4 regions of the Mesorhizobium sp. J428 genome follow, and region 4 is predicted to be linked to each of the others. Evidence: predicted binding sites of a transcription regulator. Region 4 holds the regulator's gene; each other region holds the start of a gene.

The links. Region 4 encodes LexA, which represses DNA repair genes until DNA is damaged. Its sites were predicted from a motif close to TGTTCNNNNTGTGTTCNG; they were not measured.
Region 1: the regulator LexA is predicted to act here: its motif matches at 5,519-5,536, upstream of ssb (single-stranded DNA-binding protein).
Region 2: the regulator LexA is predicted to act here: its motif matches at 4,461-4,478, upstream of LRS09_RS10670 (metallopeptidase family protein).
Region 3: the regulator LexA is predicted to act here: its motif matches at 2,143-2,160, upstream of uvrA (excinuclease ABC subunit UvrA).

Annotation. Positions count from the first base shown of each region.
Region 1 covers NZ_JAJOMX010000001.1:4,797,231-4,804,407, reverse strand. The annotation lists gene gyrA (DNA gyrase subunit A) at 1-1,257, opposite strand, end outside; gene LRS09_RS24145 (CPBP family intramembrane glutamic endopeptidase) at 1,509-2,492, shown strand; gene LRS09_RS24140 (MarC family protein) at 2,516-3,145, shown strand; gene LRS09_RS24135 (GyrI-like domain-containing protein) at 3,160-3,663, opposite strand; gene LRS09_RS24130 (5'-methylthioadenosine/S-adenosylhomocysteine nucleosidase) at 3,842-4,786, opposite strand; gene ssb (single-stranded DNA-binding protein) at 4,901-5,410, opposite strand; gene LRS09_RS24120 (hypothetical protein) at 5,654-5,917, shown strand; gene LRS09_RS24115 (OpgC family protein) at 5,939-7,087, opposite strand.
Region 2 covers NZ_JAJOMX010000001.1:2,112,899-2,120,075, reverse strand. The annotation lists gene LRS09_RS10680 (error-prone DNA polymerase) at 1-2,130, opposite strand, end outside; gene LRS09_RS30010 (hypothetical protein) at 2,127-2,681, opposite strand; partial or broken gene LRS09_RS30005 (DNA polymerase Y family protein) at 3,220-3,459, opposite strand; gene LRS09_RS30000 (hypothetical protein) at 3,482-4,441, opposite strand; gene LRS09_RS10670 (metallopeptidase family protein) at 4,604-5,041, shown strand; gene LRS09_RS10665 (NUDIX hydrolase) at 5,041-5,478, shown strand; gene LRS09_RS10660 (DUF1737 domain-containing protein) at 5,494-5,700, opposite strand; gene LRS09_RS10655 (CoA ester lyase) at 5,711-6,601, opposite strand; gene LRS09_RS10650 (FAD-binding oxidoreductase) at 6,715-7,177, shown strand, end outside.
Region 3 covers NZ_JAJOMX010000001.1:4,787,285-4,794,461, reverse strand. The annotation lists gene LRS09_RS24090 (winged helix-turn-helix domain-containing tetratricopeptide repeat protein) at 1-1,490, shown strand, start outside; gene uvrA (excinuclease ABC subunit UvrA) at 2,300-5,224, shown strand; gene LRS09_RS24080 (hypothetical protein) at 5,673-6,104, opposite strand; gene LRS09_RS24075 (aspartyl/asparaginyl beta-hydroxylase domain-containing protein) at 6,690-7,177, opposite strand, start outside.
Region 4 covers NZ_JAJOMX010000001.1:5,002,915-5,010,091, reverse strand. The annotation lists gene LRS09_RS25230 (glutathione S-transferase family protein) at 1-8, opposite strand, end outside; gene gltX (glutamate--tRNA ligase) at 32-1,453, opposite strand; gene LRS09_RS25220 (ComEC/Rec2 family competence protein) at 1,554-3,953, shown strand; gene lexA (transcriptional repressor LexA) at 3,979-4,692, opposite strand; gene glp (gephyrin-like molybdotransferase Glp) at 4,823-6,025, opposite strand; gene moaC (cyclic pyranopterin monophosphate synthase MoaC) at 6,030-6,524, opposite strand; gene trpC (indole-3-glycerol phosphate synthase TrpC) at 6,527-7,177, opposite strand, start outside.

The DNA.
Region 1 (7,177 bases), 210 kb from region 4:
CGTCATCAGCTGCTCGCGCGCGGTCTGCGGATCGGGCGCGGTGCGGATCAGCTTGATCACCTCGTCGATGTTGGCAACGGCGATCGCGAGGCCCACCAGAACATGCGCCCGGTCGCGCGCCTTGCGCAGCAGGAATTTCGTCCGCCGGCTCACCACTTCCTCGCGGAACTGGTTGAACGCCTTCAGCATATCGATGAGCGTCATCAGCTCCGGCTTGCCGCCGTTCAGCGCGACCGCGTTGACGCCGAACGACGTCTGCAGCGGCGTGTAGCGGTAGAGCTGGTTGAGGATCACCTCGGCGTTCGCGTCGCGCTTCAGCTCGATCACTACGCGGTAGCCCTGCCGGTCGCTCTCGTCGCGGATGTCGGAAATGCCCTCGATGCGCTTCTCGCGCACCAGCTCGGCCATCTTCTCGATCATCGAGGATTTGTTCACCTGGTAGGGAACCTGGTCGACGATGATCGCCTCGCGGTCGTTGGCGCGCTGCTCGATCTGCACCCTGCCGCGCATCTGCACCGAGCCGCGGCCGGTCGAATAGGCGTTATAGATGCCGGAGCGCCCAAGAATGATGCCTCCGGTCGGAAAGTCCGGGCCCGGGATGATCTCCATCAGGTCCGGCAGTTCCATCGCCGGATTGTCGATCAGGGCGATCGCGCCGTTGCAGATCTCGGCGAGGTTGTGCGGCGGGATGTTGGTCGCCATGCCGACCGCGATGCCGCCCGCGCCGTTGACCAAAAGGTTCGGGAAACGCGCCGGCAACACCTTCGGCTCGGAATCGGAGCCGTCATAGTTGTCCTGGAAATCGACCGTGTCCTTGTCGATATCCTCGATCAGCTCGTGCGCCACCTTGGTCAGGCGCGCCTCGGTGTAACGCATCGCAGCCGGCGGATCGCCGTCGATCGAGCCGAAATTGCCCTGTCCGTCGATCAGCGGCACGCGCAGCGACCAGTCCTGCGCCATGCGCACCAGCGCATCGTAGATCGAGGCGTCGCCGTGCGGGTGATACTTACCCATCACGTCCGACACCGGACGGGCCGACTTCACGTGCTTGCGGTTCCAGTGGTAGCCGCTCTCATGCGAGGCGTAGATGATGCGGCGATGCACCGGTTTCATGCCGTCGCGCACGTCCGGCAGCGCGCGGCTGACGATCACGCTCATCGCATAGTCGAGATAGCTGCGCTGCATCTCCTCGATGATGGAGACGGGCTCGATGCCGTCCGGCTCGTCGCCCCGCGGCGGCTTGGTCAGGTCACTCAATTCGGATCACGCTTTCTGGCAGAATCTTACCTGCATTATATAAGAACGAAGGGTGGTTTTCCAAATACCGCAGCCGTGTCGCTGTGGGTTATTCATGCTGTCTTTTCAAATGGATAGGCATGAATGACGAAGCGGCTGCTAATTCCGGGCCTGCATTTCGCAGCCGCAATCGGCCGCTATGCCGCGCCGCGCCTTGAATTTGCGGCAGCGATTCGGCTTTCTGGGCAGCGTGAACCGCACCGGAGCCGGGAATGCCGCCGATCGAAACCGCATCGCCCTTCCGGCGGTATGTCGCCCTCGCGAGGGAGGGCCGATGGGGTGTGCCGTCCATCGTGATCGGCGTGGCGCTGACAGTGGCCCTGTGGATCGTCACCACGGTCTTCGTCCTATTCGCCGCGTCTGCGATTATCGGCGCCTGGTACGTGCAGTCGTACGGATCGATCTCTGATCGTCTTCAGACTGTCTTTACCGGGCGCGCTGGAACAGCCACGCTGTTCGTTACCCTGGGAGTTCTGTGGGGGGTGGTCTGGGCCGTGCTGCGCATCGTGCACCGGCGGCGACTGTCGAGCGTCCTCGGAACCGACCGGCGAATCGACGTCCGGGACGGCCTGAAGGCGGTTCTCGCCGGCTGCCTCGCCTTCGGCCTCTCGATACTTGTCAGTCCAGATTCGCCGGATCTGCCGGTTGCCCGCTCTTCGTTGCCGCTTGCCGACTGGCTGGTTTACCTGCTGCCGGTCGCGGGACTGATCGCATTGCAGGCATCGGCCGAGGAAGCGGTCTTCCGCGGCTATCTCATGCAACTGCTCGCCAACCGGTTCACGAGCCCGCTCGTCTGGGCGGCGATCCCGTTGCTCGTCTTTACGATCGCGCATTGGGACCCGGAGGTGCAGACCCACATGCTGCTGGCGATCTTCGGCTCCGTCTCCCTGTTCGCGGTTGCGGCGACCGTTCTCGTCGTCGCCACCGGCAATCTCGGCGCGGCGATGGGGTATCATGTCGTGAACAATCTCTTCGCCTTCCTCGTCTTCTCGCCCCAGGGCAACGACGATGAATTCGCGCTCTATCTCTACCCCGCCCTGTCGGATCCGCGCTGGACTGTCAGCGAGGCCGCGCTCGTGGTCGGCATGGAGGTTCTGTCCTGCTTGCTCGTCCTGCTTCTGCTCCTCCACCGCCGCTCGCCGCTCAGGGTCGGCCGGCGGCCGGAAGCAGGTTGCGCTCCGGTGTCCGTGGAGTAGCATGGCGGCGCGGAGGGGACGCCATGCCGACCATCGAGAGCCTGTTCAACGCCTTCGTGACGGTGCTGGTGACGATCGACCCGCCGGGGCTGGCGCCACTGTTCCTGGCGCTGACGCGCGGTATGAACAGGTCGGAGCGCAGCCAGGTAGCGCTGCGCGCCTCGGTGATCGGCTTCATCGTGCTCGCCGTCTTCGCGGTGGCGGGCGCCGCCATCCTGAACATGTTCGGCATAACGCTGCCGGCCTTCCGCGTCGCGGGCGGCCTGCTCCTGTTCTTCATCGCCTTCGAGATGATCTTCGAGCGCCGCAACGACCGCAAGGAGAAGAGCGCCGACGTCGCAATCACGCGCGACCACATCCACAATATCGCCGCCTTTCCGCTCGCGATCCCGCTGATCGCGGGCCCTGGCGCGATCTCGGCCACGGTGCTGCTCTCAGGCTCGTTCCCGACGCTCTACGGGCAGGTCGCGCTGCTCCTGATCCTGCTCGCCGGCATCGTGCTGACCTGGCTCGTCTTCTTCCTCGCCGAGCGCATCGACGGCTTCCTCGGCCAGACCGGCCGCTCGATCCTGACCCGCCTCCTCGGCGTGATCCTGGCCGCGCTCGCGGTGCAGTTCGTGGCCGACGGCATCAAGGCACTGATGGCGGCGTAAGTCCGATCAAGCGGTCAGTGGTCCAGCTTCACCGGCACCATCAGCCTCATCGTCTCGGGCCGCCAAAAGTCCGCATGCAACGGATATTCCTCGCGGTGCTGGATTTCCGAACGGTCGCGGATAAGTCGCTCGGCGCGGAACCAGTCAAGCATCGCCGCATAGCGATCGAGTACCTCGCCGTCGGAGCGGTGATGGCTTGCGACCGCGTAATCCGCCCCCTCGACCGCGAACTCCTCCAGCCCCGCGGGCGTCGACGCATCCTGCGTCAGCTTCGCGCCGGCGAAGCACCTCACCTCATCGCCTTGCCCTGCCAGCGTCACGACCACCACCGGCCCGGGCGTGAACGCCGCCTCTTCGAGGATGCGCCCGCGCAGACGCGTCAGCGCCTCGGCCAATCCACCCGCGACCGCGTCCGCATGGCTGCCGGTCCAGCGCAACCCGGCAAGGCGTGCATCCTCGCGCCGCTCGATGCCGAAACCGTCGAGCCCGAGGACCGGACCTTCGCACCAGCGGCACATCTGTCCTCAACCTACCCGCTCGAAGGGGATGTCAGCGTCGTGGTCACGCGAGGAGCCCCGCCCGCCGGGACCGCTGCGTGCGAGCGGCAGTCCGACGGGCCAATCTGGCCGAAATCGGGGACGCCGGAGCCCGTCTCGCCCGGCAAGGTCCGGTCGTCGATTCATTTCAGCTGCGCTTTCATGGCATTTCCTGCAGGATCGCCTTGACCACGGCCGCGGAATTCTTCGAGGCCAGCCCCATAAACGTCGCCATCTCGTTGGCGCCCTCGCTTCCGCCGGCCAGGTCGGACAGACTGCGCACGGCGAGGAACGGCACGCCGTTCGAATAGGCGACATGCGCGACGGCCGCGCTTTCCATGTCCAGCACCTTCGCCCCGAAGGTCGCAAGCACATATTCACGGAATTTTGCGTTGTCGACGAAGGCTTGGCCGGACACTCCGTTGCCGCCGACGACGATCTTCGGCTTCGCGGTGAGGCACTTGTTCTCCTCGACGCAGTCCGCCAGGTCGAGTTTCGCCGCCACTTCACGTGCCGCGTCGAGCAAGCCGGGGTCACTCGGGAACCAGAAACGCTCTTCCTCGCCCGATGCATTCTCGCGAGTGACGTTGACCGAACGCGGCACGATCATGCCGTAGCCGGCAATGCCCTGCTCCTCCATCCATGGCGGAATGGCAAAACCTTCTGGCGTCTCGCGGGCGAACACCGCCTCCAGGTACTGGCTCCACTGGTCGGCAATGACGACGTCGCCGATATGCAGCGTGGGGTCGACGCCGCCGGCGATGCCGGAGAATGTGACTGCCGAGAGCGAGAAGCGGTCGAGCGCGATCTGCGTGTTCATCGCGGCGTTGACCATGCTGATGCCGCTCAGGAACAGCACCACGTCCTTGCCGGCGAGCTTTCCGGTAATGAAGCTGCGCCCATTGACCCGATACTCGCTGGCCTCCGCCAGTTCCGACTTCAGCACCTGCCATTCCGGCTCGAACGCTGAGACGACCGCAATGCGCGGCTTGGGGTCAAGAAGCTCCGCGGCGACGGCGCCGAGCGGTGCCGCCAGCATCATGAGTCCGCTCAGGCCTGCCGCCATGGCGGGAAGGAATCCGGGGAAACGGGCGGAAGAATGCATGCGATCGATCCTTTGCTCAAAAGCCGTCCCCTCCGCGAGGCCGACTATTGCCGGCCCCGTCCAGCCACGGCAAGAGCAAAATCAGGCTGGCCACATCTTGACCCGGAAGGTCGATCAGAACGGGATGTCGTCGTCGAGGTCGCGCGATGCCGGGCGTCCACCGCCACCGCCGCCGCCGCGCGAACCGTAGTCCGACGGTCCCGACTGGCCGAAATCGGAGCCGCCCGAGCGTCCGCCGCGGTCATACGACACCTGCCCGCCACCACCGCCCTCGCCGCGCGCGTCAAGCATCTGCAGCTCGCCGCGGAACTTCTGCAGCACGATTTCGGTCGTGTAGCGCTCGACGCCGTCCTTTTCCCATTTGCGGGTCTGGAGCTGGCCCTCGATATAGACCTTCATGCCCTTCTTCAGATACTGCTCGGCCACCTTGGCAAGCTGGTCGTTGAAGATCACGACCTGGTGCCACTCGGTCTTTTCCTTGCGCTCGCCGGAATTCTTGTCGCGCCAGCTTTCCGACGTCGCGACGCGGAGGTTGACGACGGCATCGCCCGAGTTCAGCCGGCGAATTTCCGGGTCCGCGCCCAGATTGCCCACCAGGATCACCTTGTTCACGCTACCCGCCATCACACCGCTCCGCGCTTATCCGAAACCAAATCGAGCCGCATCATAACCGAACAGGACAGCCGATGCGCCGGGGCGCGGGAAAAGCCTCCCGCTGTCCACATCTTTGTCTGTTCCTGTTATGTTCTAGAATATTCCGGCCCCGCTTGCAAGTGCGGCGTCCGCGCCACGCCGGCAGGCCGACCCCATGCGGTCCCGCATGTCGGGCGGGTGGCCTTCGGCGGCACGAAAGGCTATGCTGGCCTCATGCTTCGCACGCGCTTCCGCCTCTTCACCGCACTCGCCGTCCTCGCGGCCGCGAGCCTGCCGGCCGTCGCCGACGAGGCGAAGAAGAAGGACGCCGCCCTGCCCGGCGTCGACAGCACCTATTCGATCGTGGCGCCCGAACCCGAGCCCGATGAGCCGCCGGCCGATGCGTCCGGGACGAAGAAGTTCGGGAAGTGGGAGCTCACCGTCTCGGGCTATGTCTGGGTGCAGGTCGGCTCCGGCAGCCACGGCGACGGGCGGTAAGGCCGGCGCCCCGCCTTCCGCTTACGCCGAGACCGGCAGCGCCTTCGCCTCTCCCGCAGCCTTTGCCTTCGGCGCCTTCGCGGCGGCCGTCCGCGTCATCTCCGCCTTCCATTCGAGGAAATAGGCTATCGCCAGCTGCGTAGCGATGCCGGTGGCGATCAGCAGCGTGTCGAAGCCGAGGCTGGGCTGGTCCAGGTGGCGCAGCACCTGCGCCACCATCGCGCACAACGTGCCGGTGACGAAGACCGGCAGCGAATGCTTGCCGAGGATCGCCAGCGGATGGTCGGGCGCCGTCCGCGCCAGCCCTGAAACCGCCGGCCAGCGCGCGACGAGGTAGGTCAACGCCAGCACGTCGAGCAGGCGGAAGAGCGACAGGAAGGTCTTGTTGAACCCGCCCAGCACCTCGGGCAGGCCGAACCACGTCACCTGGCCCCAGAACGGGCTGTGGATCAGCGCGAACGCTCCAACCAGATAAGCGATCGCCAGCCGGGTCCAGAGTGGATGCTGCGGCAGCGCTCCGCCGGCCCTGACATGCATCATGCCGGCGATGCCGATGACATACAGAAACTGCCAAGACAGCGGGTTGAGGAACCAGACCCCCGGCAGCGGATAGTTCGCCGGCGCAATCTGGAAGAGGCCGGCCGCGAGCCACAGCGCGCCCGAGGCGGCCAGCGTCCCGGCCATGCTGCGTTTGAGCAGCCACACGATCGCCGGCGTGGCGACAAGCAGCACCATGTAGACCGGCAGGATGTTGTTGTAGCCGAGCTGGTGGCCGAGCGTGCCGATGCCCACCAACACGCGCGCCGGATCCTCCATCAGCGGGCCGATGTTGATCATCTCCAGCAGGTCGGGCCGCAGCGCGAACACCGCGGCGGCGCAGAAGATGGTCAGCGTCGCCACCGTCGTCATGATGTGGGTGTAGAAGAGCACCCAGGCCCGGCGCCAGATGGCGAGCGCGGACCTCACCGCCTGCTCGCCCTTCATCTTCTGCCCGTAGACCAGGCCGATCGCGAGCCCCGAGATCAGCACGAACACCTCGGCCGCGTCGGAGAAGCCGAGATTCTTGAGCGTGAAGGTTTCGTAGACGTTCCCGGGAACGTGATTGATGAAGATCATCAGCAGCACGATTGCCCTGATGACGTCGATTCGAGTGTCTCGCTCGGCGCGCATGTCTTTGATTCCCGGCCAGTTTTCGCCCGAGTCGACACACTGTGCGCCGCTCGGCTCTTCCATTCCCACGACCCCGGTCGGGTTTGTAGG
Region 2 (7,177 bases), 2.9 Mb from region 4:
GCGCGGATAGCCCTTGCCGACCATGCCCTCGATCATCTCGTCGCGCAGTTTGCCGATCGTGCCGACGCGCCGGAATGTCGCCATGGCGCGACGCAGCTTGTCGGCCTTGTCAGGGGAGAAACCCCCGGCGACGATGGCGATCTTCATCGCCTGTTCCTGGAACAGCGGCACGCCGAGTGTCCGCTTCAGGATCGCCTCGAGCTCCGGCTTGATGTAGTCCGGTATCTCCTTGCCTTCGCGACGCCTCAGATAGGGATGCACCATATCGCCCTGGATCGGTCCCGGGCGGACAATCGCCACCTCGATGACGAGATCGTAGAACTCGCGCGGCTGCAGCCGTGGCAACATGGTCATCTGCGCACGGCTTTCGATCTGGAAGACGCCCAGCGTGTCGGCGCGACAGATCATATCGTAGACCGCCTGTTCACCTTCCGTGATCGTCGCCAGGTCTTTTTCTCGGCGTTCGGGATAATGCTTTTTGAGCAGCTCGAAACAGCGGCGCAGGCAGGACAGCATACCGAGCGCGAGGATGTCGACCTTGAAGAGACCGACGGAATCGAGATCGTCCTTGTCCCATTCGATCATCTTCCGTTCCGGCATCGCCGTCTTCATGATCGGAACGATCTCGTCGAGCCGGTCCTTGGTGATGACGAAGCCGCCGACATGCTGGGAGAGGTGACGCGGAAAACCCATCAACGCGTTGGCATTGTCGAAGAGGTGCTTCGTCAGCGTATCACTCATGTCGAGGCCGGCATCTCGCGCCTCGGTCGCGCCGAGTCCTTCGGAGGTCCAGCGCCATGTCGAGGAAGACAGGGCGGTGATCGTGTCTTCCGACAGGCCGAGTGCCTTTGCCGTCTCGCGCATCGCCGAGCGTGAGCGGTAGGTGACGACCGCGGCGGCCAGCGAGGTATGTTTCTCGTTGTATTTTCTATAGACGTATTCGATCACCTCGTTGCGGCGGCTATGCTCGAAATCGACGTCGATGTCCGGCGGTTCGCCGCGCTCCTTTGACATGAAGCGCTCGAACAGGGTCTCCATCCGGTCGGGGCCGATGTCGGTGATGCCAAGGCAGTAGCAGATCAGCGAATTCGCGGCAGAGCCTCGACCCTGGCATAGAATGTCCATGCCTCTCGCCGTTCGGACTATATCGTGCACGGTCAGGAAGTAGCCGGCATATTTCATTTCCTCGACGAGCTGCAGTTCCTTCTCTAGCGTTTGTCTGATCTTGTCCTTGACCCCATTGGGAAACCGCCATGCCGCGCCTTCCCAGGTCAGGCGTTCAAGTTCCTGCTGAGGTGTCGCCCCATCGCGTGTCGGTTCATCGGGATAATTGTATTTGAGTTCGGTAAGAGAGAATTTCAGCTCCTGCTCGAAGCGCATCGTCTCGGCGATCGCATGCTGGTAGCCGCGGAAGAGACGGGCCATGTCCATCGGTGATTTCAGATGGCGCTCGGCATTGGCCTCCAGTTCAAACCCTGCCTCCGCCACGGTCCTTTTCAGCCGGGTGGCGCTCAACACATCCTGCAGATGGCGTCGGCCGGGTTCATGATAGAGCACGTCGTTGGTGGCCATCAGAGACAGGCCGGTCGTCCTCGCCATTGCGTCCGCCTGGGCGAGGCGCCAGGCATCGTTGCCGCCGAAACGCGGCACGGCGGCCAGTCGTAGCGCCGGACCAAACCTGTCTTTCAATCTGCGGAGGAGCAGAAGCTCTGCCTCGACATCGACGAGCGGCGGCAGCACCGCCAGCGACATGCCGTCGCCCCATTCGAGCAGGTCGGCGAGATAGACCAAGGAATTCCCCTTCTCGCTCTCCTCCCTGAGATTGGCCTGAGACAGCAGCCGGCAGAGACGACCCCAGCCGGCACGATCGCGTGGATAGGCGAGCACGTCCGGCGTGCCGTCGGCGAAGACCAGGCGGGCACCGGGGTGGTAAGGAATGCCCGTTTGCCTGGCCTGCTGCCAGGCGCGGACCACGCCTGCCACAGTGTTGCGGTCGGCGAGCCCGATCGCGGCGTGGCCAAGGAGGGCCGCCTGCAGCACCAACTCTTCTCCGGACGAAGCTCCCTGCAGGAAGGAGAAGTTCGACCGAACACCGAACTCGGCATAGGCGGGAGAGACGGGAGCGTTCATGCGAAGAGACCCTGCATGTGCCATTGCGGCGCTTCGCCGGCTGCCTGCGGAACCTCGCGATATATCCAGTAGCGCCGTCCGTCCTGGTCTTCGATGCGATAGTAGTCGCGGGTTCCGGCCGCCGCATCGCGCCACCATTCCGCAGAGATGCGCTCGGGTCCTTCCTTGCCGTGCAGGGAATGATCGATCCGTCGCCAGCGGAAATCGAGACTGGCGCCGTCGATGATCTCGATCGGGTCGGAGCGCCGCAGGAGCCGGAGCGGCCGCTCCGCCATGCCGGCGGGAATCGCCTTTGCCAGCGGCGCGTCGGCGACGCTCGTTGCCCGTTCGGGAATGTGGCTCTGCCGCAGATCGGGTTCGGCCAGTGCCGCGCTGCCGAGACGAGCGCGCACCCGGTCGGCGAAGAAGGCAGCATCTTCCTCGTGCGCTGCCGTGTCCCCGGACAGGTTCTGTTGCCGGTCTTCGAGGGGTGCGGTGGATACCACTGCGAGGCGCGCAAGATCGAAGCCGCCCCGCGTCGAGACGGTTTTCCAAAGCCGAAAGCCGTTCATGGAACAGCTTGGCGATGCGCCATGATTCCCGCAGCGGGACGGCGGAACCGGTGGCTATGCGGCTTACCGCGCCGTCGACGCGGAACAGGATCAGTTCCAGCCGTTCGGCGCCTTCGCCGCGCTCTTCCAGATGCGGCTTCAACGCCTGGGACAGGAGCAGGACGAGCCTCTCTATGTCCTCCATGCGGTCTACCGGTTCGGCAAGCCGACGCTCGACCGACAGGGGCGGCACCGGCAATCGCGGCGAAATCGCCTCGTCGACGGAACCGAGCGCCTGATCGAGCCGCAGGACGACCTGCGGTCCGAACCGGCGGACGATGGGCGCGCGGGGGGCCTCCATCACCATCGCAACGGTCCGCAGGCCGACGCTCTTCAGACCGGCGATCGTCCCTGCATCGAGCCGCAGCGCCGTGAGCGGCAGGGGCGCGAGAAGCTCCGCCTCCGTTCCCGGCGCGATCACGACGGGGCTGCGGAAGCGCGCGGCCGCCCAGGCGGCGCCAGGCGTCGAGGCAAGTCCTGCCTGCGCCTCGAAGCCCTGGTGGCGGAAGCGTGCGAGCAGATCATTCATCAATGCCCGTTCGCCGCCGAACAGATGTGCGCAGCCGGTGATGTCGAGGAAGAGACCGTCGTCGCCGTCGATCGAGACCAGCGGCGTATAGCGATCGCACCAGTCGGCTAGGCTTTCGAGCAACTGGCGGTCGGCTTCCGGGTCTTCCTCGACGATCTCGATCGAGGGATGCATTGCGCGCGCATCGGCGATTCCCATGCCCTGGCGCAGGCCGAGACGGGCCGCCTCCTCGTCAAGCGCGCCGACGCGCTGGGTATTGTTCTGCCGCGTGCTGAAGAGGAGCGGCCCCCTTTTTGCTCCGTCGAAACGCCACGCTCTCCCGAACCTCTGACGGAAGACCCTGTCCGGCGACAGGAGGGGCAGCCAGATGGCAAGTATCCTTTGCGGCAAGCTCATGGTCCGGCTCCTCGAAGATGCGCCGGCCGGCATTCCATTGCAGCAGGAAGGTGGCTTGCGGCGACAGGCGGTTCTTGTCGATGAAGATCTGGAAGGCGGGCGGGCCGATCGAGCCGCGCAGGGGGCCTGCCAGGGTCAGGCGCGGCGCGGCCGGCGCGGGCGAGGCGACCAGGCGGAGCGGTGCGGCGGTAGGCTGCGCCTGGGCGCCATGGCGGAGGAGGAAGAGCGGGCGGCCTGCCGCCAGGGCGCGCCGGTGCAGCCGCCGTGTCGCCGTCAGGTCGAGCGCGGACGGGTTGCCGCGCATCTCCAGGAGCACGGCGCCGATGGCTTCGAGGTTCGCGGCTTCCTCGGCAATCCACAGCGCGTCGGCGGCCTTCGCCGCCTCAGCCACCAGAAGCTGCCCGGCACCGATGCCGCAAAAGGCGGAGATGCCCGGCAGATAGGGCTCGCCCGCCTCATGCATCATTTCGGAGGTCGCGATCCAGACGAGGGGCCGGCGCCCGGCCGCGCGTGCGGCAAATGCCAGCGCGAGCCCCGACACCGCGCCGGCATCGCGCGTGAGGCGCCCGTGTATCTCCACCAGGCCGGCGGCGGGAATGCCGCCGCCGAGAGCCGCATCGAAACGGGGCGTGCCGGTCGGCATGCGCGGCAGCAAAGCGGTCCCATTGCGGCGCGCGAGCACCGCAGCGTTATCGTCGGACGGGGTCTCCAGCGTTTCCGCCAGACGGCCCTCGATCCTTGCGATTTCCCGGCGCAGGGCGCAAACGGCCTCATGCGCCGCGGCGCCCTTGGCCATGGCACTGTTCCCGATCAAATGTTCCTATTCTGTTCCTATAGATTCCGAAGCCTGCCGGAAGAGTCAAGCAGACTCGCAAAGAATTTATTCCTGCCGTCTTTCGGACGGAAACGCTTCTATCCGCGCCCGAAAACCCCTATATGGCCCGCCAAAGGAGCATTCATGGCCCGCATCGACAATTCACGTCTGTGGCGCGACCAGCTCTCCCCCTCCCTGGAGGATATGGAGATGCTCGCGCTCGAAGCCTATGCGCATCTGCCCGATGAGTTCCGGACGCTGACCGGGGAAATCGTCATCCAGGTTGCGGAGTTTCCCGAAGAGGAGATCATGGACGATCTCTCGCTGGAGACGCCGTTCGACCTGCTCGGCCTGTTCGAGGGACGCGGCATCGCCGAGCGCTGGAACCCGGCGACCGGCGAGGGCCCGAACCGCGTCACGCTCTATCGCCGCGCCATCCTCGACTATTGGGCCGAGAACGAGGAGACGCTTGGCGACATCGTCACCCATGTGCTGATCCATGAGATCGGCCACCATTTCGGCCTGTCCGACGACGATATGGCGCGCATCGAGGAAGGTCTCGACCAGGAATACAGGCCCTGATGCGCCAGCGCCCTTCTGCGCGTCTGCTGGTGCTCGACCCGGACGACAGAGTGCTTCTGTTCCGCTTTCGGTTCGACACCGGTCCGCTCGCAGGCACCACCTATTGGGCCACGCCCGGTGGCGGACTGGACGAGGGCGAGAGCTTTGTCGATGCGGCCCGGCGCGAATTGCGGGAGGAAACCGGCATTGAGGCCGAGGTGGTCGAGGCGGTGGCTGTGCGCCACACGCAGTTCCGTCTGTCGACTGGCGAGATGGTGGCGGCCGAGGAGCGCTACTTCCTCGTCCGAGCCTTCGCGGAGATCGACATCTCGCGCAATCCGGATCCCGTCGAGCGCGCCTTCATATCTGAAGCGAGATGGTGGACGATCGACGAACTGACGCAGAGCGTTGAGACGATCTTTCCGGAAAACATCGCCGAGATGCTCGGCAAGGCCTGACCGCCCGACCCGCTTTTACCACTCGCCCAGCTTGATTCCCGGGTCGTAGTCCACGCCGTCGACTTCCTTGAAGACGGCCTGGCCGCAGCGCATCGTCTTCGTTTCCGCATCGAAGGCATAGGTCGGCGAACCGTGGAGCAACCAGCCCTTGTTCAGCGCCGCCGTCACCTTGTGGCAGAAGCTCGAATCGTCGGGGCCGGAGAGAAAGCGATAGAGTTTCACGAATGTCTCCTCAGAGATTGCCGGCCCTGGCGAGAAGCTTCTCCGCCTGTGCCAGATGCAGGCGCTCGGTCATGCGACCGTCGACGGTGAGCACGCCTTTGCCGGCGTTCTCAGGCGCCGCGAAAGCCGCGACGATCGCGCGGGCCTGGGCGATTTCGTCCGTGGAGGGCGAGAACACCTCGTTCGCGGGGCCGATCTGGTCTGGATGGATCAGTGTCTTGCCGTCGAAACCCATGCCGGCGCCATCCTCGCATTCGCGACGGAAGGTGTCGAGGTCGCGGAAGTTGTTCGCCACCCCGTCGAGCACGTCGATGCCGCCCGCGCGGGCCGCCAGCACCATCTGCATCAACCAGGGCACGAGATGGCGGCGATCCGGCGTCACGCGCACGCCGGTCTCCTTCACAAGGTCATTGGTGCCGGCGACGAAACAGGCGAGCCGGGCGCCCGGATCGCGACCGAGTTCGGCAATCGCGCCGATGTTGAGCAGCGCCTTCGGCGTCTCGATCATCGCCCAGAGCCACATGCCCGGATGGGCGTCCTCATCGTCCAGCGTGTCGTTGGCTTCCAGGATGTCGCGCGGCGTCTCGACCTTCGGCAACAGGATCGCATCCGGGCGGCATTCGCGCGCGGCAATCAGATCGTCCGGGCCCCATTCCGTCGACAACCCGTTGATACGGATGACGATCTCTCCGGGGCCGCCGGACTGGGGAGTCTTCGAGCGTTCGGCGAAGAATGTTTTCAACGCCTCGCGGGCGGATAGCTTGGCGTCAGGCGCGACCGCATCTTCCAGATCGATAATGGCGGCATCGCAGGCAAGACCGGGCAGTTTCGACAGCGCCTTGGCGTTCGAGGCGGGAACGTAGAGCACTGAGCGGCGGGGCCTGAAGGGGCGTGTCGTCATGATGGCGTCTTCATGCATCGGAGCAGGAATTGACGCAAGCGGCTGCGACGGCAAAGCGCTTGAACGCGCGGATGGAACCTGATTTGCGTTGTGCTGCAACAGAGATCGCGCATATGCAGTTCGATATCGTCATCATCGGCGGAGCCATCGTCGGCTCCTCTGTCGCCTGGGGGCTGCGCGAGGAAGGCTTCACCGGCTCGATCGCGCTGATCGAGCGCGACCCGCAGTTCGCGACGGCCTCGACGACGCTGTCCTGCGCGTCGATCCGGCAGCAGTTCTCCATCCCCGAGAACATCCGCCTGTCCGTCTTCACCCTCGGCCTCTTCCGGCGGCTGAAGGAGGAGTTCGGTGCGGATGCCGACATCGGATTCCGCGAAAACGGCTATCTCATTCTCGCCAGCCCGGATGGTGCGCCGATCCTGGCGCAGAACCACGCGGTGCAGGCGGCGGAAGGCGCCGACATCGTGCTGGAAGATCCGGCCGCGCTCCAGTCGCGCTTCCCCTGGCTATCGACCGAAGGGATCGTCGCCGGAGCGTTCGGCCGCACAGGGGAGGGCTGGTTCGACGCACACGCCT
Region 3 (7,177 bases), 220 kb from region 4:
TGGATCTGCAGTTCGGGGACTATCGTCTGAAACGAGCCGAACGGCTGCTGCTCAGGCCGGAGGGCCCGGCGGAGCTTTCGGCTCGATCCTTCGACATCCTTGCCGTGCTGCTGGACAGGCCGGACGAGGTGGTGGGCAAGAACGAGCTCCTCGACGCCGTCTGGCCCGGCCTTGCGGTGGAGGACAACACGCTGCAGGTGCACGTTTCGGCTTTGCGAAAGCTGCTGCCCGCCGAAATGATCGTGACCGTCCATGGCCGCGGCTACAAGTATGCCGGTCCCAGGCCGTTCGCGGCGGCGCCAGAAGGAACGGCGCTGTCCAGACCATCCATCGCCGTCCTTCCCTTCGACAATCTGAGCGGCGACCCGGAACAGGCGTTTTTCAGCGACGGTATGGCCGAGGACATCATCGCCGAGCTTGGCAAGTTCCGCGAGTTTCTCGTCATCGCCCGGAACTCCTCGTTCCGGTTCCGCGGCAGGTCGAACGATCTGGCCGAGGTGATGAAGACGCTTGGCGTCCAGTATGTCGTCGATGGCAGCGTGCGAAAGGTCGGCAACCGTGTTCGGATCACCGTTCAGCTGACCGAGGTGGCCACGATGGCCCATGTCTGGGGCGAGCACTACGATCGCCAGCTCGACGACATCTTCGCCATCCAGGACGAAATCACCCAGATGATCGCGGCGCGGCTGGCTCGTCAGGCGCGCACCGCGATCGCATCGCGCACCAGGGCTCGCCCGACCGGCAACATGTCGGCCTACGAAAGCTACCTTCGCGCCCTGCAGCTGGCCGGCCAGTATGACACGGTGATCCAGGCCGAACCGTTCCTGCAGAAAGCTGTCGAGCTCGACCCGGATTTTGCCCAGGCCCGGGCCATGCTGGGTTTTGTCGAGTCGATCAAATTCTGGTGGACGTATGACTCAAGTCATCTGGACACCGGACTGGGGATCGCGAAGGCCGCGCTGCAACTCGATCCCGAGGAGGCCTACGCGCATCTCGCCAGCGGCTTTGCCCTGATGTTCCTGCAGCGGTTCAGGGAGGCTGAGACAAGCCTGGACCGCGCCGTCGCCCTGAACCCGAACGACCCCTTCATGCTCAGCATCCGCGCCCTCCTGCTCAACTATGTCGGCAAATATGACGCGGCACTCGTCGAGCTCGAACAGGCACAACGGCGCGACCCGTTCGCAGTGGGATGGTTCGAAGATTTCCTCGGCATCATCCTGACGAATGCCGGGCGCTACCGAGAGGCGCTCGCCAGTTTCGCCAGGATGCCGACGGACACGTCCTGGTCGATCGTCTATCGCACCATCTGCAATGCGGAATTGGGCGAAACGAGATTGGCCAAAGCCACGCTTGCGAAAATCAAGTCGTCCTATCCCCGGCTTCCCGATCTTACGGTCGACGACATCGTGAAAGAGGAAATCTTCCACGAAGACCCCGCCATCTTCGAACGGTATCGCGCGATCCTGCAGCGCCTCGACAAGCAAGGATAGCTCTTCTTCCGCCGTGAACCAAGGACGCGACTTCGGCGCCTGCGCCCTAGCCTGTCCCTTGCTGCGTGCACTAGCCTGTCCCTTGCTGCGTGCAATTGGCGTCCTGTCGGCCGACGATCATCCTCGGCAGCCGAACCCGACCGCCGCAGCCCCTCGGCAACGCAAAGCCCCGCCGCAACTCAATGCGGACGGGGCCTTTTGTTGTGGACAATTTGCTCTGCCCATCGGCCGGCTTCAAGGGACCGGCCCTGTTTCGGATGCCAAGATGGCGTCGGCCATCGATCCGACTGCGGTCTCTGATTGTCAGGGGGGCGGCAACACGTGGTTCGGCGGATTTTAACCCGCGCCTGCGTCTGCCGTGGCTCCGTCTAGCTGCGGAGCCGCAAGGGACTGTCCGGTGGAGTCATGGCTCCCTCCTCTGTCCGTTTCGCCTCGTCGGGGAACGATCTGATCCGGTGTCTGCGGCGCCTCGCAGACGGCCCGTCGGCCACGGAGAGCGCCCTGCGCTCGTCATTCCCGACATCTGAAATCTGCGCCCCAACGGCCGCGAGGTCAAACCTTTCCGGGCCTCCGGGGCAAAAAGTGATCGAATGTTACAGGCCGCTTCGTGCGAACCGCCCTCACCTCCTGACATCGTCTTGTCAGGAGCCTCCGTTCACTCTCCGTTCTTTTCGCTTGCCGCGTCTTCCGCCGCCGTCTAATGCTTGGGGGTCGCGGGCGCGCAGCCCTCGACCTTGCGGCGAAAATACCTACATTCGGGCAGGCGGTCTCCGCCATCCCCTTTATCAGCATGAGGCTGCGGACCGGTCATGGCCGATCAGAAATACATTTCGATCCGCGGCGCGCGCGAGCACAATCTGAAGAATGTCGACCTCGACATCCCGCGGGATCTGCTGACGGTGATGACCGGCCTGTCGGGCAGCGGAAAGTCCTCGCTCGCCTTCGACACGATCTATGCCGAGGGCCAGCGCCGCTATGTCGAGAGCCTGTCGGCCTATGCGCGGCAGTTCCTCGAGATGATGCAGAAGCCCGACGTCGACCAGATCGACGGCCTGTCGCCCGCCATCTCGATCGAGCAAAAGACGACGAGCCGCAACCCGCGCTCGACGGTCGGCACCGTCACCGAGATCTACGACTACATGCGCCTGCTCTTCGCGCGCGTCGGCATCCCCTATTCGCCGGCGACCGGCCTGCCGATCGAGAGCCAGACCGTCTCGCAGATGGTCGACCGGGTGCTGGAGCTGCCGGAGGGCACGCGCCTGTTCATCCTGGCGCCGATCGTGCGCGGCCGGAAGGGTGAATACCGCAAGGAGATCGCCGAGCTGCAGAAGAAGGGGTTCCAGCGCGTCAAGATCGACGGTCAGTTCTACGAGATCGCCGAGGCGCCTGTCCTCGACAAGAAATACAAGCACGACATCGACGTGGTGGTCGACCGCCTCGTCGTGCGGCCCGACATCGCGACGCGCCTGGCGGATTCGCTCGAAACCTCGCTCAAGCTCGCCGACGGCATCGCGGTCGCCGAATTCGCCGACCGGCCGCTGCCGGCCTCGGAGACCAAGGAGGATTCCGCCAACAAGTCGGCCAACGAGACGCATGAGCGCATGCTGTTCTCGGAAAAGTTCGCCTGCCCGGTCTCCGGCTTCACCATTCCCGAGATCGAGCCGCGGCTGTTCTCGTTCAACAACCCGTTCGGCGCCTGCCCCACCTGCGACGGTCTCGGCTCGCAGCAGGCGATCGACCGCAACCTGATCATCCCGGACGAGAGCCTGACACTGAAGAACGGCGCCGTCGCCCCCTGGGCGCGCTCGACCTCGCCCTACTATCTCCAGACGCTGGAAGGGCTCGGCAAGGCCTACGGCTTCAAGGTCACCGACCGCTGGTCTGACCTCGCCGAAGAGGCGCGCGACGCGATCCTCAACGGCACCGGCGAGCGCCAGGTCGCCTTCAGCTACGACGACGGGCTGCGCTCCTACAAGACGACCAAGACCTTCGAGGGCGTCATCCCCAATCTCGAGCGCCGCTACAAGGAGACGGATTCCGCCTGGAGCCGCGAGGACATCGAGCGTTTCATGGCCTCCACCCCCTGCCCCGCCTGCAACGGCTTCCGCCTCAAGCCGGAGGCGCTGGCCGTCAAGATCGCCGGCCTGCACATCGGCCAGGTCACCGACCAGTCGATCCGCAAAGCCGGCGCCTGGTTCGATGCGCTGCCCGCGCAGCTCAACGACAAGCAGAACGAGATCGCCTACCGCATCCTGAAGGAGATCCGCGAGCGGCTGAAATTCCTCAACGACGTCGGCCTCGACTACCTGACGCTGGCGCGCAATTCCGGCACGCTGTCGGGCGGCGAAAGTCAGCGCATCCGGCTCGCCTCGCAGATCGGCTCCGGCCTCACCGGCGTGCTCTACGTGCTCGACGAGCCGTCGATCGGCCTGCACCAGCGCGACAATGCCCGCCTGCTCGACACGCTGAAGCACCTGCGCGATATCGGCAACACCGTCGTCGTGGTCGAGCATGACGAGGACGCGATCCTCGCGGCCGATTTCGTCGTCGACATCGGCCCCGCCGCCGGCATCCATGGCGGGCGCATCATCGCGCAAGGCACGCCGGCCGAGGTCATGGCCAATCCGCGCTCGCTCACCGGCAAATACCTGTCGGGCGAACTTGAAGTCTCGGTGCCGTCCGAGCGCCGGCCGCTGAAGAAGAACAGGCGGCTGAAGATCGTCGGCGCGCGCGGCAACAATTTGAAGAACGTCACGGCCGAAATCCCCCTCGGCACCTTCACCTGCGTCACCGGCGTGTCCGGCGGCGGCAAGTCGACTCTTCTGATCGAGACGCTGTTCAAGGCCGCCTCGCGCCGCATCATGGGCGCGCGCGAGCACCCGGCCGAGCACGACCGCATCGAGGGTTTCGAGTTCCTCGACAAGGTCATCGACATCGACCAGTCGCCGATCGGCCGCACCCCGCGCTCGAACCCGGCCACCTATACCGGCGCTTTCACGCCGATCCGCGACTGGTTCGCCGGCCTGCCGGAAGCCAAGGCGCGCGGCTACCTCCCCGGCCGCTTCTCCTTCAACGTCAAGGGTGGCCGCTGCGAGGCCTGCCAGGGCGACGGCGTCATCAAGATCGAGATGCACTTCCTGCCCGACGTCTACGTCACCTGCGACGTCTGTCACGGCAAGCGCTACAACCGCGAGACGCTGGAGGTCACCTTCAAGGGCAAGTCGATTGCCGACGTGCTCGACATGACGGTCGAGGAAGGCGCCGAGTTCTTCGCCGCGGTGCCCGCCGTGCGCGACAAGCTGGAAACGCTCGCCAAGGTCGGGCTGGGCTACATCCATGTCGGCCAGCAGGCCAACACGCTGTCGGGCGGCGAGGCGCAGCGGATCAAGCTCGCCAAGGAACTCTCCCGCCGCGCCACGGGCAAGACCCTCTATATCCTCGACGAGCCCACCACCGGCCTGCACTTCCACGACGTGGCCAAGCTGCTCGAAGTCCTGCACGAGCTGGTCGACCAGGGCAACACGGTCGTCGTTATCGAGCACAATCTGGAAGTCATCAAGACCGCCGACTGGGTGCTGGACCTCGGCCCCGAAGGCGGCGACGGCGGCGGAGAGCTGGTGGCGCAGGGCCGGCCGGAGGACATTGTTGCCGAAAAACGCAGCTATACGGGGCAGTTCTTGAAGGAACTGCTGGAGAGAAGGCCGGGCGGGCGGAAACGCGAGGCGGCGGAGTAGCCCTCCTCGCCCCTTGCGGGAGAGGATGGCTTGTCCCCGAATTTCGAGCCACTTGGCCGGGTGAGCCGCAAAGGAATGCGGCGTCATGAGTTATGCCGTCGGATGAATCGCAGCCCACTAGACACCGGGTCGCGACGGTCCATACTCTCGACTGTCCATGCATGAGTTCGGAGGCGGTGTGATGCCAGAAGGCAACCCGAATGCGACTGCAAACGATCGACGCAACGAAACGAATGAGGGAAAGACAAAGCCGGCCGGCGATACTCCGGCCGACGCAGCAGAGATGGCCGCAGGGTCGATAGCCACGAGCGCCGGGGAAACGGCCGCGTCTACAGGCCTCGCCAGTGCTGCCATTGGAGCCGGCGCCAGCGGCAACGCGACGACGGACTTGGGTAACAAAGAGCCTGAACCTCAGGCGAAGCGCGGCTCGGACGGCTCGTCCGGATAATTACTCAGGGGCATCGTAAGACCGGGACTGCTCACCGCCACGGCGACCGGCAATACCGCCTCGGCCCGTGATACGGTTGATACGTATCCGTCCACGCGTCGCATGCGACCGGTAGCGCGCCGCGCACCAGTCGGCGTGCGCAGTGGGGCGGTAGTCCTGGAGCGGCGGGATCGGTCGGTGCGCCTTGTAAATCGGCAGCGGATAGCCGCACAGCCGATGCGGGCACCTCGGCACGTGCCGGACCCGGTCGTGTCGCGGGCTGTGATAGCGCCGCGCCCCCGTCTCCATCGCGGGACGCTCGTTGTACCAGCGGGCCACCGGGACGGAGCCGTCATAGATCACATCGGTGGCGGGATCGTATTGCCATTCGCCCGCCCCCGCCGGCGAGGCGGCAAACAGCACCGCGGCAAGACCCAGCGCAGCTTTCCACATGTCAGGCTCCATCGACTGCAGCTGTGCATACAATCACCGGCGGGGGCGAAGGTGCCCTGCGTTCCGAAGGCAGGGTTAACGATCCGCAAATGCGGCCTGTGCTTCGCACCGGCCGCCGGACCGAAAAAAAGTCCTGCGATTCGATCTACCGGCTTTCCGGTCAGGCGGTTTGAGGTGTGCGGGTCAGGCGTCTACGCCTCCCTGCACCCTTCCGGCCTCAAACCTCCCTCCGTCATACCGGGCGCCGGAGGCGACCCGGTATCCATTCTTCTTCGCGATTGGCCGCTTCTTGCGCCAGGCTTCCGGCCGCCAATCGATCCCGGCTCACCTCCGGTCGCCGGGATAACGCCGCGCTTGGATGACGAAGCGCCGGATTCTCCCGCGACGAAAAAAATCTATCCACACCCCCGGCGCCCGGCGCGAGACTTGGCCGGCCAGAGCGAAAGGAGGCGGCGGTGGACTGGAACAGGGCGATCGAGAAGAACCGGGAGGCGCTGAAACAGGTGCTGGCGTCGCTCGTCGCAATGGCCGCATGCCCCGCCGTCTCCACCGCGCCATGCTGCGCCCAGCGCGCCCTGCCGCGCCTCAGTTCGCGCCGGCGGCGGGCTTTGGCGCGGGTCGGAACATCTTCCAGTTCTTGTAGAAGATGGCGTTGATCTTGGAGGCGATCAGCGACACGACCGAGACAAGCGCCGACAGGAGGCCCGGGAACGGCGTCGGCCGCACGATGTCCATGAACACGCAGTAGCGGCGCGCGTCGTATTCGTTGACCGAGCGGTGGATCAGCGTGTCGTCGAAGATGTAGAGCGGGTCGTCGTGCCAGTAGTGCTTGCGGTCGCCGCATTCGATGAAGATCTGGTCGGTCTTCACCGGCGAGAGATTGTAGAGCACGCGCAGCGTCAGCCGCAGCGGGCCGTAGTGGAAGGTGGTCGATTCGCGCTTCGAGAACACCGAGACGGCGATCGTCTTGATGTATTTGAACTCGCGCTTGAACTCCTCGATGTTGTGCGGGTTCTCCTTGCCGTACCAGGAGAAGACATACATGCCGCGCCGGCCGGCCTCGAACACCTTGT
Region 4 (7,177 bases):
TTGAACATCGTCCTTTGGCTCCTTTCCCGGATCATCCTGCCTGGTCGCGGATGCGCGCAAGCGATTCATCGCGGCCGAGCACGGCGAGGACGTCGAACACACCGGGCGAGGTGCTCCTGCCGGTGAGGGCGGCGCGCAAGGGCTGTGCAACCTTGCCTAGCTTCAGCCCTCCAGCTTCGGCGACATCGCGCACGGCCGCCTCGGTATCCTGCGCTGTCCAGTTGCGCACAGAGGCGAGGGCTTCTGCCGCCTTCGCCAAGACCGCGCGCGCGTCGGCATCGAGAATCCCTGCCGCCTTCTCATCCAGCGGAAGCGGCCGCTGCGCGAACAGATAGCCGGCGCTGTCGGCAAGCTCGACCAAGGTCTTCGCGCGTTCCTTCAGGCCGGGCATGGCAGCCAGGAGCTGGGCGCGCCTGGCGTCCGTCAGCTTGGCCAGCATCTCCTCTCCGCCGGGAAGGAAGGGCAGTGTCGCCACCAGCGTGTCGGTCAGTTCGCGGTCATCGGTACGGCGCATCCAGACGCCGTTGAGCGCCTCCAGCTTGGCGAAGTCGAAGCGGGCGGCGCCCTTGTTGACGTCCTCGATCTCGAACCACGAAATCATGTCCTCGATCGACATCACCTCGTCGTCACCATGGCTCCAGCCGAGGCGCGCGAGATAGTTGAGCAGGGCCTTGGGCAGGTAGCCCATCGCGCGGTAGGCCTCGACGCCCAGCGCGCCATGGCGCTTGGAAAGCTTCGCGCCGTCGGCGCCGTGGATCAGTGGGATGTGCGACATCGACGGCACGTCCCAGCCCATCGCCTGGTAGATGACGGTCTGGCGGGCGGCATTGGTCAGGTGGTCGTCACCGCGGATGATGTGGGTGACGCCCATGTCGTGATCGTCGACGACGACGGCGTGCATATAGGTCGGATTGCCATCCGAACGCAGGATGATGAAGTCGTCGAGATCCTTGTTGGGGAAGCGGACCTCACCCTGGACGCGGTCGTGCACGACAGTCTCTCCCTCGTGCGGCGCCTTGATGCGGATCGCGCCCTTCACGCCCGCGGGTGCCTCGGACGGGTCGCGGTCGCGCCAGGCGCCGTCGTAGCGGGGCGGACGACCCTCGGCCTTCGCCTTCTCGCGCATGGCGTCCAGCTCGGCCGGCGTCTCGTAGGCATAATAGGCCTTGCCCGTAGCGACGAGCTGCTCGGCGACCTCGCGGTGGCGTGGGGCGCGGTCGAACTGCGAGATCGGCTCGCCGTCCCAGTTGAGGCCAAGCCAGCTCAGCCCGTCGAGGATCGCGGCGGTCGCCGCCTCGGTGGAGCGTTCGCGGTCGGTGTCCTCGATGCGCAGCAGCATCCTGCCGCCGGTGTGTTGGGCATAGAGCCAGTTGAAGAGCGCGGTGCGGGCGCCGCCAATGTGGAGGTAGCCCGTGGGCGAGGGCGCAAAGCGCGTGACGACTGGACTGGACATGGACTGTTCCGGATGGCGGCGCAGGCCGCGCGGGTAGCGTTTCGTTGCGGTTCATGTAGCATGAAGTGTCTGAGGCGCAAGGTCGTCGGGTGGCTGTCGCATGGACGGCGAGGGGAGCGATCAGAGACAGGACGAGCGCGGCCTGTTCTCGCCGGCTTTTGCGACGCTGCAGGCGCTGCCGGCCGCGCGAGATCAAACCGGACTGTCCAATCAGCCGTTACCTGCCCTGAGCCCGCCGATGCCGCGGCGCATGATCGCGGCAGGGCGCGTGGAAGCGGGTCCCGTCCACGCGTCCGAACAGGCGGCATCGGCCGTTCAGCTCGAGATAGATCGGGGCGGCGCATTCCTCCTCGTGCCCGTGCTGCTCTGCGCCGGAGCGGCCGTCTATTTCGCACTCGACTTCGAGCCAGGCTGGACGCCGATCCTCTCGCTGGCTGGTCTCTTCGGAGCCGTTGCCTGGCTGGCCCGTAATGTCGCGGTGGCGAGATATCTCGCGCTGGCACTTCTGCTCCTCGTTGGTGGTGCCTTCTTCGGCAAGGTGGAAACCTGGCGCTCCAGCACGAAGGTGATCGGCGGCGAAATCACCACACGGCTGACGGGGCGTGTCGAGACGATCGAAACCCGCGAGAAGGGGCGCATAAGGTTGACGCTCGCGGTGATGGCGACAGAGCGGCCGAAGTTGCGCTATCAGCCCGACCGCGTGCGCCTGACGGCCCGATCCGCGCCGCCGGGCCTTGAGCCGGGTGCTGCGGTGACGGGATTGGCGCGGCTCGCGCCGCCGCTCGGGCCGTTGCGTCCCGGCTCCTACGATTTCGCTTTCGAAAGCTATTTCGACCGGATTGGCGCGAGCGGCTTCTTTCTCAAGCGGCCTGAGGTTTTGCCGGCGGCGGACGAGAGTTCGTTGCGCGCGCGCGTGGAAGCCTGGATCGAAGCGCGGCGCCTCGCGCTTGCCGGGCGCATCCGCGGCCATATCGGTGGGCCCGAGGGCGAGATCGCGGCCGCGCTCGTCGCCGGCGTGCGTGCGGGAATCCCGGAGGATGTCAACGAGACGCTGCGCATCACCGGGCTCGCGCATGTGCTGTCGATCTCCGGCCTGCACATGGCGCTGGTGGCGGGCGTGGTGATCGGGTCGCTGCGGCTCGGCTTTGCCGCCTTTCCCGGATTTGCCTCGCGCCATCCGGTGCGGAAATACGCGGCTGTCGGCGCGCTGGCAGCACTTGCCGCCTATCTTCTTATCTCAGGTTCGCAGGTCGCCGCCGAGCGCAGCTTCCTAATGATCGCGGTGATGCTGGTCGCGCTGCTTTTCGATCGCGCGGCGCTGACGATGCGCAACCTGGCGATCGCCGCCCTGATCATCATCGTGCTCTCGCCGCACGAGGTCGTCGGGCCAAGCTTCCAGATGTCGTTCGCGGCAACGGCCGCGCTCGTTTCCGCCTATGGCTGGTGGGCGGAACGCAGAGCGCGCCGAGCACAACCGAATCCTGCACAGCGTGGCGCGCTCCTGCGGATTGCGCGAACGGTCGTCTTCTACGCCGCGGGGTTGGCGGCCACGTCGCTGATCGCCGGCGTCGCGACCGGCATCTTCGGCGCCTGGCATTTCCAGCGTGTCTCGCCGCTCGGCCTTGTCGCAAACCTCGCGGCCATGCCCGTGTTTTCGGTCGTCGTGATGCCGGCGGCGGTGGCCGGAATGGTGCTGATGCCTTTCGGCCTCGATGGGCCAGTCTTCATAATCATGGGGCAGGGGCTGTCGCTGGCACTTGCCATCGTCCGCTGGCTCGCCGAGCGCACGCCGGTCGATGCGATCGGCGCGGTTCCCTCCGCTTCCGTTGTCCTGCTCGCGCTTGCGCTGGTGCCGCTCACGCTTGCCACGACGACCGCGGTGAGACTGCTCGCGGTCCCGCTCGCCGTCGTGGGCTTTGCAAGCCTGACGCTTCGCGAATTGCCGCAGGCCTACGTCTCCGAGGATGCGCGACTGGTCGGGATCAGGACGCGGGACGGCATGCTGGCAGTCAACCGCGACCGTCCGAATGCGTTTACGGTCGAAGACTGGTCGCGGGCGACGATGGCAACCGGTATCATGAAGCCGGCAAAGGAGACGGAAGCCGGAACCACTGGCACCGTCATGGATATTTCTCCGGCGCGATTCTTCTGCGCGGGCGACCTGTGCCGGGTCGAACATGAGTCGGGAGCCGTGGTCGCTCATGCGTTGACGATGCCCGACGCCGAGCAGGCCTGCGACACGGCGAGCGTAATCGTCATCGCCGATCCGACGGCTGCCAATCCCTGCCCGCACAGCAAAGTGCAAATCATCACCGCGCGACGGCTTGCGCTGGACGGCAGCGCAGAGATCCGCTTCGACGGTGTGGGAAACGCTTCCGTCACCTACGCCCTGTCCGGCACGCGTCCCTGGCACGACCACCGCCGCTTCTCGCGCGCCGCCAGAGGCATGGCTCCTTACGAGCCCGCAAACAAAAAAGCCGGCACGAAGCCGGCTTCCTGAACCACTCGTCGGCTCTTCGCGACGCTCAGTATTTCCGGATGAGGCCGACGAGACGACCCTGCACCTTGATCCGGTCCGGGCCGAAGATCCGCGTCTCGTAGGCCGGGTTGGCGGCTTCGAGAGCGATCGAGGCGCCCTTGCGGCGGAAGCGCTTGAGTGTGGCTTCTTCCTCGTCGACCAGGGCCACGACGATGTCGCCGGGGGTGGCCGCGTTCGTGTTGCGGATGATGACCGTATCGCCGTCGAAGATGCCGGCCTCGATCATCGAATCTCCTTTCACTTCAAGGGCATAGTGCTCGCCGCCCGACAGCATTTCCGGCGGCACCATGATCGCGTGGGTCTGGTGCTGGATGGCGTCGATCGGCACGCCGGCCGCGATGCGGCCCATGACGGGGATCGAGATCGCGCTGCCCGCATCGTTGCTGGCAACGGGCGCGCGCGGCGGCTCGGCCGGCTTCTGGCCGAGGCTGCCCTGGATGACGCTCGGGGAGAATTTGCGCGGGCCGGCGAGGGCGGGAGACATCGATTCCGGTAGGCGGACGACTTCCAGCGCGCGCGCCCGGTTGGGCAGGCGGCGGATGAAGCCGCGCTCCTCCAGCGCCGTGATCAGGCGGTGGATGCCGGACTTCGAGGCAAGGTCCAGCGCCTCCTTCATCTCGTCGAAGGAAGGGGGAATGCCGGACTCCTTCATCCGCTCGTGGATGAACATCAGCAACTCGTGTTGCTTGCGCGTCAGCATTTCGCCCTCCAAGAATCGCCAGACAAACAAAACCAGAACAAACACTATCTGTTCGATATGTGTTCTGCAACCGCTTAAATTTTAGTGAATTTGTTTACCGTTCGTTCAGGCTATTTGCCGAGCCGGCTTCTCATCGCAGCAGAACCACGCGGCAGGGAGAGCCCGCAGGGGCTGCGGGAGCGAAGGGCGGACGGACGATGAGGGCGTTGGCGTCGGCCAGAATCCGCAGCATCGAAGAATCCTGCACAGGGAAGGGCGCTGCAACGAGTTGGCCGTCGCGACTCTCGACACGGGCGCGGACATAGTCCTCACGCTGGTCGTTTTCGGTCATGTCGACACCCAGAACCGCGTCCCGAATGTCCAACATATGGGGCCGTCCTCCCAGTTGCGCGACGAGCGGCGCGACGAAAAGGTGCGAGCAGACGAGAGAGGCCACCGGATTGCCGGGGAGCCCGAGCACCCGCACGTCGCCCAATCGGCCGAACATCAGCGGCTTGCCGGGCCGCATCGCGATCTTCCAGAAGTCGAGCGTCATACCGGCAGAACTCAGCACCTCGCGCACCAGGTCGTGGTCGCCGACCGAGGCGCCGCCGAGCGTGACGATGATGTCCGCGCCCGCTGCGCGTGCGCCATCTATCGCCGCGGCGATCCCAGAGCGGTCGTCACGTACGATGCCGAGATCGAGGGGGACGGCACCCATCTTTTCGACCACGGCAGCCACGCCATAGGCATTCGAGGAGATGATCTGGTCCGGCCCGGTCTCGCTGCCCGGCGGCAGCAGTTCGTCGCCCGTGGCGAGGATAGCGACCAGCGGCTTGCGGATGACCGGCAGCGCCGCGTGGTTGGCGGCAGCCGCCAGCGAGACGGCGGCGGGATCGAGGAGCCGGCCCGCCTCGAGCAGAGGCTCACCTTCGCGGAAGTCGAGAGCTTGCCGGCGGATGTTGCGGAAGGCCGCGACGGGCTCCAATGCTTCCACACCATTGGGCGAGAGGCGCGTGTTCTCCTGGATCAGCACGGCGTCGGCCCCGGCAGGAACCGGTGCGCCGGTAAAAATGCGGACCGCTTCGCCGGGGCCAACCGTGCCCGTGAACCCCTTGCCGGCCGGCGCCTCGCCGATGACACGCAGCGTCGCGGGCACCGATGCGACGTCGGCGGCGCGGACCGCATAGCCGTCCATCGCGGAGGCGTCGAAGGGCGGCTGGGTGCGCAGCGCCGCGATGTCTGTGGCGAGCACGCGCCACGCGGCCTGGCCGATCGCGACGGTTTCGGATGCGAGCGGGGCAGCCCCGTCGAGGAGGCGGGCCAGGGCGTCCTTCACCGGCATCAGCGCCATTGGATCAGCCGTTCGTCCGGCGGTAGTCGCCCGACTTGCCGCCGGTCTTCTCGACCAGGCGGATGCCCGTCAACTCCATCTCGCGGTCCACGGCCTTGGCCATGTCGTAGATGGTGAGGCAGGCGACGGAAGCCGCGGTCAATGCCTCCATCTCGACGCCGGTCTTGCCGGTGACGCGCGCAGTCGCCGTGACGCGCAGGCCCGGAAGGGCTGCATCGGGCTCGATCTCCAAGCCCACCTTGTCGAGGAGCAGCGGGTGGCAGAGCGGGATCAGTTCGTGCGTCTTCTTGGCCGCCATAATGCCGGCGATGCGGGCGACGCCGATCACATCACCCTTCTTCGCATTGCCGGCGACGATCATGTCGAGCGTTTCGCGCTTCATCACCACCGAGCCCTCGGCGATCGCGACGCGCTGCGTCTCGGCCTTCGCGCCGACATCCACCATATCGGCCTGCCCGTCGGCGGCGATATGGGTGAGGCCCGGCGAGGGGGCGGTCATCGTCACTCGGCCGCCGCTGCGGCGGCGCCGTTGAGCAGCAGGCGCGTAGCCGCCGCGACGTCGGCCTGGCGCATCAGGCTCTCGCCCACCAGGAAGGTGCCGATGCCGTGGCGTGCGAGCCGCATGCAGTCGGCATGGGTGAAGATGCCGCTTTCGCCGACGAGCAGCCTGTCGGCCGGCACCATGCGGGCCAGCCGCTCCGACACGTCGAGCGAGACTTCGAAGGTGCGCAGATTGCGGTTGTTCACGCCGATCATCGATGAGGCGAGCTTCAGCGCGCGCTCCATCTCCGCTTCGTCGTGCACCTCGACGAGAACGTCCATGCCGAGATCGAACGCGCAGGCCTCGAGCGACTTCGCGTCGTCGTCGGAGAGGCTCGCCATGATGAGCAGGATCGCGTCCGCACCCCAGGCGCGCGCCTCGAGCACCTGGTAGGCGTCGAACATGAAGTCCTTGCGCAGCGCGGGCAGGGCGCAGGCGCAGCGCGCCTCGGTCAGGAATTCCGGCGCGCCTTGGAAGGACGGGGCATCGGTGAGGACGGAGAGGCAGGCGGCACCGCCGGCCTCATACGCGGCGGCAAGCGACGGTGGGTCGAAATCCGCCCGTATCAGGCCTTTCGAGGGGCTCGCCTTCTTGATCTCCGCGATCAGAGC